2 regions of the Staphylococcus parequorum genome follow, and region 1 is predicted to be linked to the other one. Evidence: riboswitches for the same ligand, from Rfam matches in the RefSeq annotation. Region 1 holds a riboswitch; the other holds the start of a gene.
What was found. A riboswitch is a leader RNA that binds a small molecule or an ion and turns the genes downstream of it on or off. The one in region 1 is predicted to bind S-adenosylmethionine.

Region 1 (5,901 bases):
GAAAGACAAAATGGATTAAGCTTTACTAAAGATGTATTTATGGTTGTCGTTAAGGATGTAGCGCAACAAAACGACTATTTAGAAACAAATGGACCTTTATTTTATAATAATGTTTATGATATTCCAGAAGAACGTAAAAGCTATTTATTGAAAGATGCAGCAATTTTACAATGTTTAGAGAGAGTGATGGAGCTTGGATTTTATTCATAGAAAACGTATGCCAGTTGAATCATCAACACATTTTTTTGAAGAAGTCACATATCGTGTCGATGCGTTAAAAGTGCGTGGCCTCTTAATGGCACCTAAAGCTAATGTTGAAAGAATTGTAATTTATTTACGAGGTGGAAAAGGGCAAGTAGGTATGGTACGTACAGGACGTTTAATGCAATTTGCAGACGATCATACATTAGTTTTCGGTCCATATTATCGAGGGAATAATGGCAGTGAAGGAAAAGATGCATTTTACGGTGAGGATTTAAACGACGTTACTGTTGCTATTAGAATGTTAAACCAAATGTATCCAGAGGCACATATTCACATGATTGGATTTTCTAGAGGTGGTCTACAAGGATTATTAACATTTCAAGATTTACCAATATCTAGTTATATAATTTGGGGTGGCGTCTCTGATATATATTTAATGTATGAAGAGCGTGTAGACTTAAGAGGAATGCTTAAACGTATGATTGGTCATCCTAAAAAGAATGCTGAAGCGTATAGGCAACGAGATGCAGTTTCTCAAATTACTGAGGATAGCCCACCAATTTTAATAGTTCACGGTGGAAAAGATCATCAAGTTGGTATTCATCAAGCGTATTATTTAGCGGAACAATTAAATCGTATAGGTATGACTTATCGTACATTTTATCAAATGGAAGAAGGACATATTCCTAGACCTTTTGCATTAAAATCTACATTGTCGACCATCAAACAATGGATGACAGATGTTGAAGTCCAGCATATTAAACAAAATTATAATGAAAAATAAAAGACATGAACTACAATGCTTTCGTAGTTCATGCCTTTTTATTTATTTAACTTATTTGAAACCGCCATTGTTAGCTAAATCTTCTACTTCTGTACCAAATTTTTCGAAATTATGTTTAAAACGGTTAATTAAATCTTGGGCTTGCTCTCTATATGCTTCTGGCTTACTCCAAGCATTAATAGGGTTTAATAATGTCTGTGGTACACCTTCAATTTCTACTGGGATATCTAATCCGAACATATCATCTTTCATATATTCAATTTCACTTAATTGCCCAGTAATAGCTTGGTTTACCATTTGTCTTGTATAGTTAAGGCTAATGCGACGTCCGAGCCCATATTGGCCACCAGTCCAACCTGTATTAACTAGATAAACATCTACACCATGTTTATCAATTAAATTTCCTAATAAATCTGCATATACTTTTGCGTTGAGAGGTAAGAATGGTGAACCGAAACAAGTTGAAAATGATGGTTCTGGCTCTGTGACACCACGTTCTGTACCAGCTAATTTAGCTGTGAAACCACTAAGGAAATGGTACATCGCTTGATCTTTAGATAGTTTAGAAATAGGTGGTAATACACCAAAAGCATCAGCAGTTAAGAAAATAATTGTATTCGGATGTGCTGCTTTAGATGGTGTCACGATATTATCGATATGATCAATTGGGTAGGCAGCTCTAGTGTTTTCAGTGTAGTAGTTATCATCGAAGTCTACATCACCATCTTCATCGACAACTACGTTTTCTAAAATAGTACCATATTTAATTGCGTCGTAAATTTGCGGTTCTTTTTTATATGAAAGGTTAATTGCTTTAGCATAGCAGCCACCTTCAATATTGAAAATGCCGTTTTCATTCCAACCATGCTCATCATCACCAATCAGTTTGCGTGTTGGGTCAGCAGAAAGTGTTGTTTTACCTGTACCGGATAAACCGAAGAACAATGCTACATCACCTTTATCGCCAACGTTAGCCGAACAGTGCATGCTCATGATTTTATCTTTAGGGAGTAAGTAGTTCATTACTGAGAAAATTCCTTTTTTCATTTCTCCAGCATATTCAGTGCCACCAATCAATATCACTTTATGTTTGAAAGAGGTAATTATAAATGTTTCGGAGTTTGTGCCATCAACTTCAGGAACTGCTTTAAAAGAAGGTGCTGAAACAATAGTGAAATCTGATTTGATTTCGCTAGCTTCTTCTTTAGTACTTGGGCGAATGAACATATTTTGTGCGAATAAATTATGCCAAGCTAACTCATTAATGACAGTGAGTTTTAATTGTGAATCTTCATCACTACCTGCATAACCATTAAATACATAAAGTTCATCTTTTTTGTTTAAATGGGCTAAAACTTTATCATACAAATTTAAGAACGTTTCTTCTTCGATAGGTTGATTTATGTTTCCCCAATCGATGTCATCTCTATAAGATGGTTCATTTACAATAAACTTATCTTTTGGAGAACGACCTGTGTATTTACCTGTTTTAGCGTTAATTGCTCCAAGTTCAGTCAATGCACCTTCATCATTATTTAAAATTTTGTTATACAACTGTGTTGTAGATAGTTGAAATAATGATGATGGTTTCTCTAATATACTTTCAATCTTGCTTGTGTATGTGTATGTATCTACCGCCATACTAATCCCTCCAACGCTATTTAGTTAATGTAAGCCTTTACAATTAAAGAGTATAACACATATGAATTAATAGTCCACATCATATTAAAAGGAATTTTAGAAATTTTAAATAAATATTAATAATTGTTAAATTGACAATATATCATAGATTAGGTACTATAGGACTTAACGGATTCTCTTATCCTGAGTGGCGGAGGGACATGGACCCAATGAAGCCCAGCAACCTCTTCTTAATACGAAGAAAGGTGCCAAACCGTTTGCAGACATATATCGTCTGAACGATAAGAGCGAATGGACGTATAAGGGCCTTCTCTCTATTTAATATAGTGATGAAGGCCTTTTTTAATGAGCTCAACAGAGAGAGAATTTTCGTAATTTAAAACTAAAGGAGCAAATTATGACATACAATAGAAGATTATTCACTTCAGAATCTGTAACAGAAGGGCACCCGGACAAAATAGCGGATCAAGTATCTGATGCAATATTAGATGAGATTTTAAAAGACGATCCTAATGCAAGGGTCGCTTGTGAAACTACGGTAACTACTGGTATGGCGTTAATTTCAGGTGAAATATCTACAACAACTTACGTTGATATTCCAAAAGTAGTAAGAGAAACAATTAAAGAGATTGGTTACACACGTGCAAAATATGGGTATGACAGTCAAACCATGGCCGTATTAACTGCAATTGATGAGCAATCTCCTGACATCGCGCAAGGTGTTGACACAGCATTAGAGTATCGTGAAGATGCATCAGAAGAAGAAATTGAAGCAACTGGTGCTGGTGATCAAGGCTTAATGTTTGGTTATGCTACAAATGAAACGGATACGTATATGCCTTTACCAATCTTCTTATCACATCAACTTGCTAAGAAATTATCTGATGTACGAAAAGATGAAATATTAAAATATTTACGCCCAGATGGGAAAGTACAAGTAACGGTTGAATATGATGAACAGGATAAGCCGCAACGTATAGACACTATCGTTGTTTCTACGCAACATGCAGAAGATACTGAATTGCAACAAATACAAGATGACATTAAAGCGCACGTTATTTATCCAACAGTGCCTGAACATCTATTAGATGAAGATACTAAGTTTTATATTAATCCTACTGGTCGTTTTGTGATTGGTGGTCCTCAAGGAGATGCTGGACTTACTGGTCGTAAAATTATTGTAGACACATATGGTGGTTATGCACGTCATGGTGGCGGTTGTTTCAGTGGTAAGGACCCAACAAAAGTTGACCGTTCTGCTGCTTATGCTGCACGTTATGTAGCTAAAAATATTGTTGCGGCTAAATTAGCAGACAAATGTGAAGTACAATTAGCATATGCAATTGGTGTTGCTGAACCAGTTTCAATTTCTATTGATACATTTGGAACAAGTAGCGTAAGTGAAGATGAGTTAGTAGAAGCTGTACGCACGCATTTTGACTTAAGACCTGCTGGCATTATTAAAATGTTAGATTTAAAACATCCAATCTATAAACAAACAGCTGCCTATGGTCATTTTGGCCGTACAGATATCTTATTACCATGGGAAAAATTAGATAAAGTAAACCTATTAAAAGATTCTGTAGAAGCATAAAAAACTAAAATTTAATTTTCTGGACTTTTCTATCGAATGATGAGCTATTATCTATTATAATTAAGTTACTGAACACATAAAGGAGCGTTTTTGTTATGAATTCATTAGGGCCAATAGAAATTGGTTTAATCGTGGCAATCATCGTAGCAGTCATTTGTTTGATATTATTTATGCTTGCTTTAAAAAGTAAAAAGAAAGCGCAAAAAAACGCTGAAGAGCAGTATAAATCTAGAGAACAAAAATTAAGCGATGAGCATGAAGAAGAGTTGGAAAAGGAAAGAATAGAAAATAAAAAAACTGTAACGAAGCAAAAGGAAGAATATGCAGCTACAGTTAGTTCTAAAGATAGAGAAATTGATGCTTTAAAATTATTTTCTAAGAATCATAGTGAATATGTAACTGACATGAGATTGATTGGTATCCGTGAACGTCTTGTAAATGAAAAAAGAATACGTCCTGAAGATATGCACATTATGGCTAATATATTTTTACCTAGAAATGAATTTAGCGATGTTCAACGTATCAGTCATTTAGTACTGACACGTACTGGTTTATACATCATAGATTCTCAATTATTGAAAGGGCATGTTTATAATGGTGTTAGTGCAGCCCAATTCAAAGAACAACCAATGATGGAGCAGGTATTTAATACTTTAGATCTTGATAAGCATACACCACAAACACTTGTGTTAGATCAGAATGAAGATACGCAATCATTATCGTTTGTAAATTATACATCGCACTTAAATGAAATAGAAAAACTTGCCGGTGATATCCAAACAGAACTCAATTTAAAATTCACACCAACTACTATTTTATACTTCAATCCTAAAAATGAAGGTGCTGTAACAATTTCAAATTATGCACAAAGTTCAAATACTAAAGTGCTAGTGGGTGCAGAGCAACTTGATGAGTTCTTTAATAAATTTGTATTCCACGGTCGAATTCAATACAATGTTGAAGATTTACAACGTGTTATGGATGAAATAGAAACATTTAATTAATGTGAAATACTTAATTTTAACAAAGATAGGTAGCCATATAGGTTATCTATCTTTTTTTGTTGAATTTTAAAATGCCTGAACAATGTATTTTAATTATTAATTCGAGATAATTTGGTAAATTAAAGTCCTTTTAATTTATAATTTAAAGAAAATTGATTAATATAATAGTTATCTAAATAGAAAAGGGGATTTTAATTTGGAACATGTAACTTTTTATAATGGCAATGAAATGCCAATTGTTGGTTTAGGTACGTTTCGTGTCGAAAACAGTAACGAATGTAAAGCATCAGTAAAACATGCGATAGAAAATGGTTACACACATATAGATACGGCAATGGTATATGATAACGAAGAAAAAGTAGGGGAAGGTATCGCAGAAGGTTTAGTAGCTACAGGTAAGCAAAGAAGTGATTTGTTTATCACATCTAAATTATGGTTAGCAGATTATGGCCGTGAAAACGTTGCAGATGCTTATGAAACGAGTTTAAATAAACTTGGATTAGATTACCTAGATTTGTATCTCATGCATTGGCCAGGTACAGATGAAGCTTTAATGATAGATACTTGGCAAGGTATGGAAGATTTATACAAAAATGACAGAGTGAAAAACATTGGTGTAAGTAATTTTAAAACAGAGCATTTTGAAGCGTTGTTAGCCCAAGTTTCTATTAAAC
Region 2 (5,901 bases), 390 kb from region 1:
GTAGCCAAACAAGTTGGATATAATGTAGAAGTTATGGATAAACCTTTAACAATTGGCGAAGACTTTTCTGGTTTTGCAAATAAATATCCAAGTGTCTTTGCATTCATTGGGTCGAATAGTGAATATGATTTACATCACCCTAAGTATGACCCAGATGAACGTATTCTAGAAAAAGTGCCTGAGTATTTTGTTACATTTGTTCAAAAATTATTGAACGAAGTATAAGTTGTTAAACACTTTGTATATGTATTAACTCCTATAAAATTTGGGTAATGTATAGATATAATAATTATTTAAGGAGTGTTGTATTATGGCAGCCCAAGATCCAAGAACAAAATTTTCAAATGAAGATTTTCCAAAACAAGAACAAACGCTTCCTGGTTTACAAAAAGAATTAGAACCTAAACCAGATTGTGGGGAAACTTCATATATTGGTTATGGTAGATTAACAGATTATAAAATGTTAGTGACGGGTGGAGATTCTGCCATTGGAAGAGCTGCTGCTATAGCGTATGCGAAAGAAGGCGCAGATGTAGCGATAAATTATCTTCCTGAAGAACAAGCAGACGCCGAAGAAGTACAAGAAGTGATTGAATTAGCAGGTAGAAAAGCTGTTTTAATACCAGGAGATCTCCGAAATGAACAATTTAACTATGATTTAGTTGAGCAAGCTTATAATGAATTAGGTGGTTTAGATAATGTAACCCTTGTAGCAGGACACCAACAATACAGAGATGATTTAAAAAGTTTCGATACAGCTTCATTTACTGAAACATTTGAAACAAACGTTTATCCTATATTTTGGACAGTTCAAAAAGCACTAGATTATTTACAACCGGGTGCTACAATTACGACAACATCATCCGTGCAAGGGTATAATCCAAGTCCTATCCTACATGATTATGCAGCATCAAAAGCAGCAATCATTTCATTAACTAAAAGTTTATCAGAAGAATTAGGTGCCAAAGGTATTCGTGTGAATTGTGTAGCACCTGGGCCATTTTGGTCACCCCTACAAATATCTGGCGGACAACCACAATCGAAGATACCTACATTTGGTCAAAAAGAAGTGTTAGGTAGAGCAGGGCAACCTGTTGAACTTTCAGGAGTATATGTACATTTAGCTGCTGAAGAGTCGAGTTATACGACTGGGCAAGTTTATGGTGTAACAGGCGGAACTCAGTTAGACTAATGATATCAAAAGTTAGTAATCTCTTATAGATTATCTAGCTTTTATTTTTTGAAGGGTATGGTAATAAAATATGAAACAATTTAAAGCAGATACACTCTCTAAAAAACAAAATTATAAATTATTGAGTGGGAGTATAATTCCAAGACCGATTGCATTTGTTACTTCTCAAGATAAATCAGGTCATTTAAATGCAGCGCCATTCAGTTTCTTTAATATAGTGAATAGCGCACCGCCAATGATTATGATTTCTACGGTCCGTTCAGAAGGTGAACGAAAAGATACCTCAGTAAATATCGAAGAAACCGAAGAATTTGTCGTTCATATTACTGATGAAACAATTGTTGAAGAAGTTAATAAAACGGCAGCACCAATAGAGCGTAAGCGTAATGAGCTAGAAAGAACAAATTTAACATGTATTGATTCAGAACTTGTTTCTGTCCCAGGGATACAACAAGCAAAAGTCCGCATGGAATGTAAATTAAACAGAATTATTCCATTGGGCGATCCACAAGAAGGTTCTGATTTAATTATTGGTGAAGTCGTTATGTTCCATATCGATGATGATGTATACTTTGAAGATAGTAAAATTGATGCTCAGGCATTAGCAGCTGTCTCGCGCTTAGCCGGCAATGACTATGCGTCGTTAGGAGAAACATTTACGATTGTGCGACCTACTGAATAAGGTGTCGCACTTTTTGTATATAGCGTATGATTGCAAAGTAATGTTGACAAACGTGCTTTAACGTATTAAGCTAAATCAGTATTTGACGAATTACAGTTGAAAATGTACTGTAATAGAACAATTTAATAACTTATCTAGAGAAGTGGAGGGACTGGCCCGTCGATACTTCGGCAACATGATGATGCGTGTGCCAATTCCAGTAGCATAAATGTATGCTAGAAGATAAGAATGAAAACACAACGTTTACTCTTTTCTTCAATAGAAAAGAGTTTTTTTATTTTCAAAAAGGAAAAACAAAGAAATAGCGATGAGTAAATTTCACGCTTTTACCCTTATAGAAAGTTGGTTTTGTATGGAGAAGATAAAGAAAGGTAACGCTTGGGCATTGATTCCATTGCTCGTATTTGTAGGCTTATTTTTAGGTGTAGGTATTGGTACGGGTGATTTTTCAACAATGCCTTTAAATGTAGCAATTTTAGTAGCATCTATTGTAGCTTTGATTTTAAATAGAAAAGAAACGTTTCATAAAAAAGTGGAAGTCTTCACAAAAGGCGCGGGTCATTCAAATATTATTTTAATGATGCTCATCTTTATACTGGCTGGAGCCTTCTCTCAAACTACTGAAGACATGGGTGGCGTGCAATCTACAGTTAATTTAGGATTGTCACTTATTCCAGAAAATTTAATTATCGTAGGCTTATTTATTATTTGTATGTTTGTTTCGCTTTCAATGGGTACCTCTGTAGGTACAGTAGCAGCAATAGCGCCTGTTGGATTTGGATTGAGTCAAGCAACTGATGTCTCAGCAGCTATTACGATGGCTACGGTTGTAGGTGGTGCAATGTTTGGTGATAATTTATCAATGATTTCAGATACAACAATCGCAGCTGTACGTACTCAAAAAACAAAAATGAGTGATAAATTTAAAGTGAATATTAAAATTGTGTTGCCAGGTGCTATATTTACGATTATAGCTTTGTGGTTTTTAACAAATGGAGCACAAATTGATGCAACTAAAAGTTATGACTATAACATTATCAAAGTCTTACCTTATTTAATGGTACTGATATTAGCATTAATTGGTATTAATGTGATTATTGTACTTATAGGTGGTATCGCATTATCAGCAGTAATTGGCCTTATAGATGGATCATTTGGTTGGACGGGATTATTAGGATCTATTTCAAAAGGTATTATTGGTATGGAAGATATAGCGATGATTGCCTTACTTATCGGAGGTCTTGTAGCACTTATTCAACATAACGGCGGTATTACATGGTTACTTCACTTTGTTCGTAATAGAGTGAAATCAAAACGTGGCGCAGAATTAGGTATAGCTGGGTTAGTCAGTGCAGCGGATATTTCAACAGCGAATAATACGATATCGATATTGATGGCTGGTCCACTAGCAAAAGAAATTTCGGAAGAATACGATGTAGACCCAAGAAAATCTGCAAGTATTTTGGATATGTTTGCGAGTTGTTTCCAAGGACTCTTACCTTATAGTCCACAGTTAATTGCAGCAGCAGGTGTGGCATCTATATCTCCATTTGAGTTATTACCTTACTCTATTTATCCTATGATTTTAGGAGTTTGTGGTTTGATTGCAATCTTCTTTAACTTACCAAGATTAAATAAAAAATAAGGGGTTAAAAGGGAAGGAGAATCAGTGCATTGTTTGTATCTGATGAACCTCCCTTTTTATTATGTTGGAATATAATGTAATTTTATAAAAAGTTCTTAAATACATGTTTTTACGGAAGTGACGTTTAAAATTTTGACGTTTACTGACTATTGACGATAAAATATAGAAGTTGATCGTTTTAAAGTAAAGACTAGAACATTTTATGATTCATATGATTATTGTTTAGAAGTCTTGTAGAATAGGTTAGAATAGAATTAAGAGTGAAAGTAGGTGAACAATCGTGGGTAAATATAATGTTGAAAATGAATACGTTGAGATTCGACTTGAACGACTATTTAAAGTTGAACCAGAATTATTATATCAAGCATGGACAGATCAACGTTTTCTTAAACAATGGTTTATGACAACAGATAGAACAAATAAATCAATTCATATTAACGCTGAACAAAATGGAAGTTATGAAATAGTTGACGTTCGTAAAGGGAAAGAAAATGTAGTAAAAGGTTCTTTTATTACGTTAACACCGTATGAATATATCGTCATGACAATTGGTATGCCAGAGTTAAGTGATTCTGAAGATACAATTGAAATTGAAATATTCGAAAGAGAAGCGGGCATCACACAAATGATTTTTAATTATAAAGCTTTTGTGCCAAAAGAACGTAGATATACAACACTGGAATATAAGCAGAAGAAAAAAGAATATCATGATTCTACTGCGCATGGTTTTGAAATATTATTTGATAAATTACAAGTGGTATTGGAAGAATTTGAATCAGACCTTTAACATGTAATGAGATGTTGTGAATATAAACTGTTAGCAAAGTTGTCGCTTTGTTGGCAGTTTTTTTGTGCGCTTTCGCCCAAGTATAACTTCTACTGTACAATATATATTTCATACTCGCTTGCCTAGGGCATGGTCTCAGCTTGTATATAGTCTTCGGTTCATGCTGTTCCTCTCAGGCGTCTCGTATGAAATTAGGTTGAAAATACCGTAGAACAAATTAAAATAACACCACGCCATAAGTAGATGTTAATGGTGTGGTGTACTGATATTTGAACTTAGAGATGCTTAGTTGTATTGCAATAGTAATAAGCTCAGCATAAAGTTTGTGAATTATTAAGAAATAATTTCACCTTTTTCTATGCGCTCGTTAAACTTACGCAATAATGTTTCGAAAAATATGTGATAACTTATAAAGCTTGAATAATCTATACCGTCAGCAAGATAAAAAGTGTTGCTAGAGACATAAATATTATAATCAGCTTTTTGAGCAAGTGTATTATCATTTAAAGTAGTTATGGAGAAAAAATACTTTTGACGTAACTGTAATAAGTTGGTGATATCTGTTAATTGATGAGATTCACCAGAAAGAGAAATAATGAAGAAAATATCTGTAGGTGTTGTTCTATTAAGGACCATTTTAAATTCGTGTACATCATGTAAAACAATAATATTTTTATGAATTGTTAACAAAATACGTTGCGCTTCTTGGGCGACATTCATTTGCGCGACGCCTGTCCCATACAAATAGACGGTCTCTGCTTCATTGATTTTATCAGTGACAAGATTATAATCAATGCGTTCTAAATATGTAAAAGTATTTTCGACGTCTTGTTTAAAACCTTCGATAGAGTCTGAAGGGAGATTATGAGATTTTTCAGTTTCAAACTTTAAATAAGATTTAAAGTCACTATAACCATCAAAACCTAATTTACGTGTAAAACGATGAATAGTTGCATTTGAAGCATGTGTATATTCTGCTAAGTCTTGAATTTTCATTGTTTTACATTTTGTCGTATGTGTATTGATAAAATGAGCAATATGTAAGTCATTCTCATTTAATTTATTAAAGTTATTATTAACGCGTTCATCTAAAAACAATATGATAACCTCGCACTTCATGAAAATATTTTCAACTTTTGGAAATATAATCTGATTATACAAAACTATTCGTAATATAGTCAAACCATTGCTTATATGTAAGCGTTTCCTTTAGTATTGAGATAAGATTTGAAACAGACGTATCTAAAAAATGATAAGTTTACATATAAGTATTTGAATGTAAGTTATCTAAATTTAATAGAACTTGGGGGTATATTTTTATGAACGCAATTAAACGATTTGGGAGTGCGATGATAGTTCCAGTGCTGATGTTTGCTTTCTTCGGTATTGTCTTAGGGTTTGCTACATTATTTAAAAATCCGGCAATAATGGGAAGTATTGCAGAAGATGGGACGACTTGGTTTAGAATATGGTCCGTAATAGAATCTGGTGGTTGGGTAATATTCGATCATATGGAAATTGTATTTGCTGTCGGATTGCCACTTTCTTTAGCTAAAAAAGCACCTGGTCATGCTGCACTAGCAGCGTTAATGGGC

Region 2: another riboswitch for S-adenosylmethionine. It lies ahead of AAA453_RS04765 (Na+/H+ antiporter NhaC family protein); the one in region 1 lies ahead of metK (methionine adenosyltransferase).

Annotation. Positions count from the first base shown of each region.
Region 1 covers NZ_CP150682.1:1,428,161-1,434,061, forward strand. Annotated here, with positions in the region: gene ytkD (RNA deprotection pyrophosphohydrolase) at 1-210, shown strand, start outside; gene AAA453_RS06960 (alpha/beta hydrolase family protein) at 194-988, shown strand; gene pckA (phosphoenolpyruvate carboxykinase (ATP)) at 1,040-2,629, opposite strand; SAM riboswitch class I at 2,805-2,917, shown strand; gene metK (methionine adenosyltransferase) at 3,027-4,223, shown strand; gene AAA453_RS06975 (nuclease-related domain-containing protein) at 4,319-5,227, shown strand; gene AAA453_RS06980 (aldo/keto reductase) at 5,424-5,901, shown strand, end outside.
Region 2 covers NZ_CP150682.1:1,038,754-1,044,654, forward strand. Annotated here, with positions in the region: gene AAA453_RS04750 (amidohydrolase) at 1-225, shown strand, start outside; gene AAA453_RS04755 (SDR family oxidoreductase) at 311-1,192, shown strand; gene AAA453_RS04760 (flavin reductase family protein) at 1,263-1,874, shown strand; SAM riboswitch class I at 2,002-2,103, shown strand; gene AAA453_RS04765 (Na+/H+ antiporter NhaC family protein) at 2,227-3,519, shown strand; gene AAA453_RS04770 (SRPBCC family protein) at 3,800-4,306, shown strand; gene AAA453_RS04775 (MurR/RpiR family transcriptional regulator) at 4,640-5,404, opposite strand; gene AAA453_RS04780 (alpha-glucoside-specific PTS transporter subunit IIBC) at 5,626-5,901, shown strand, end outside.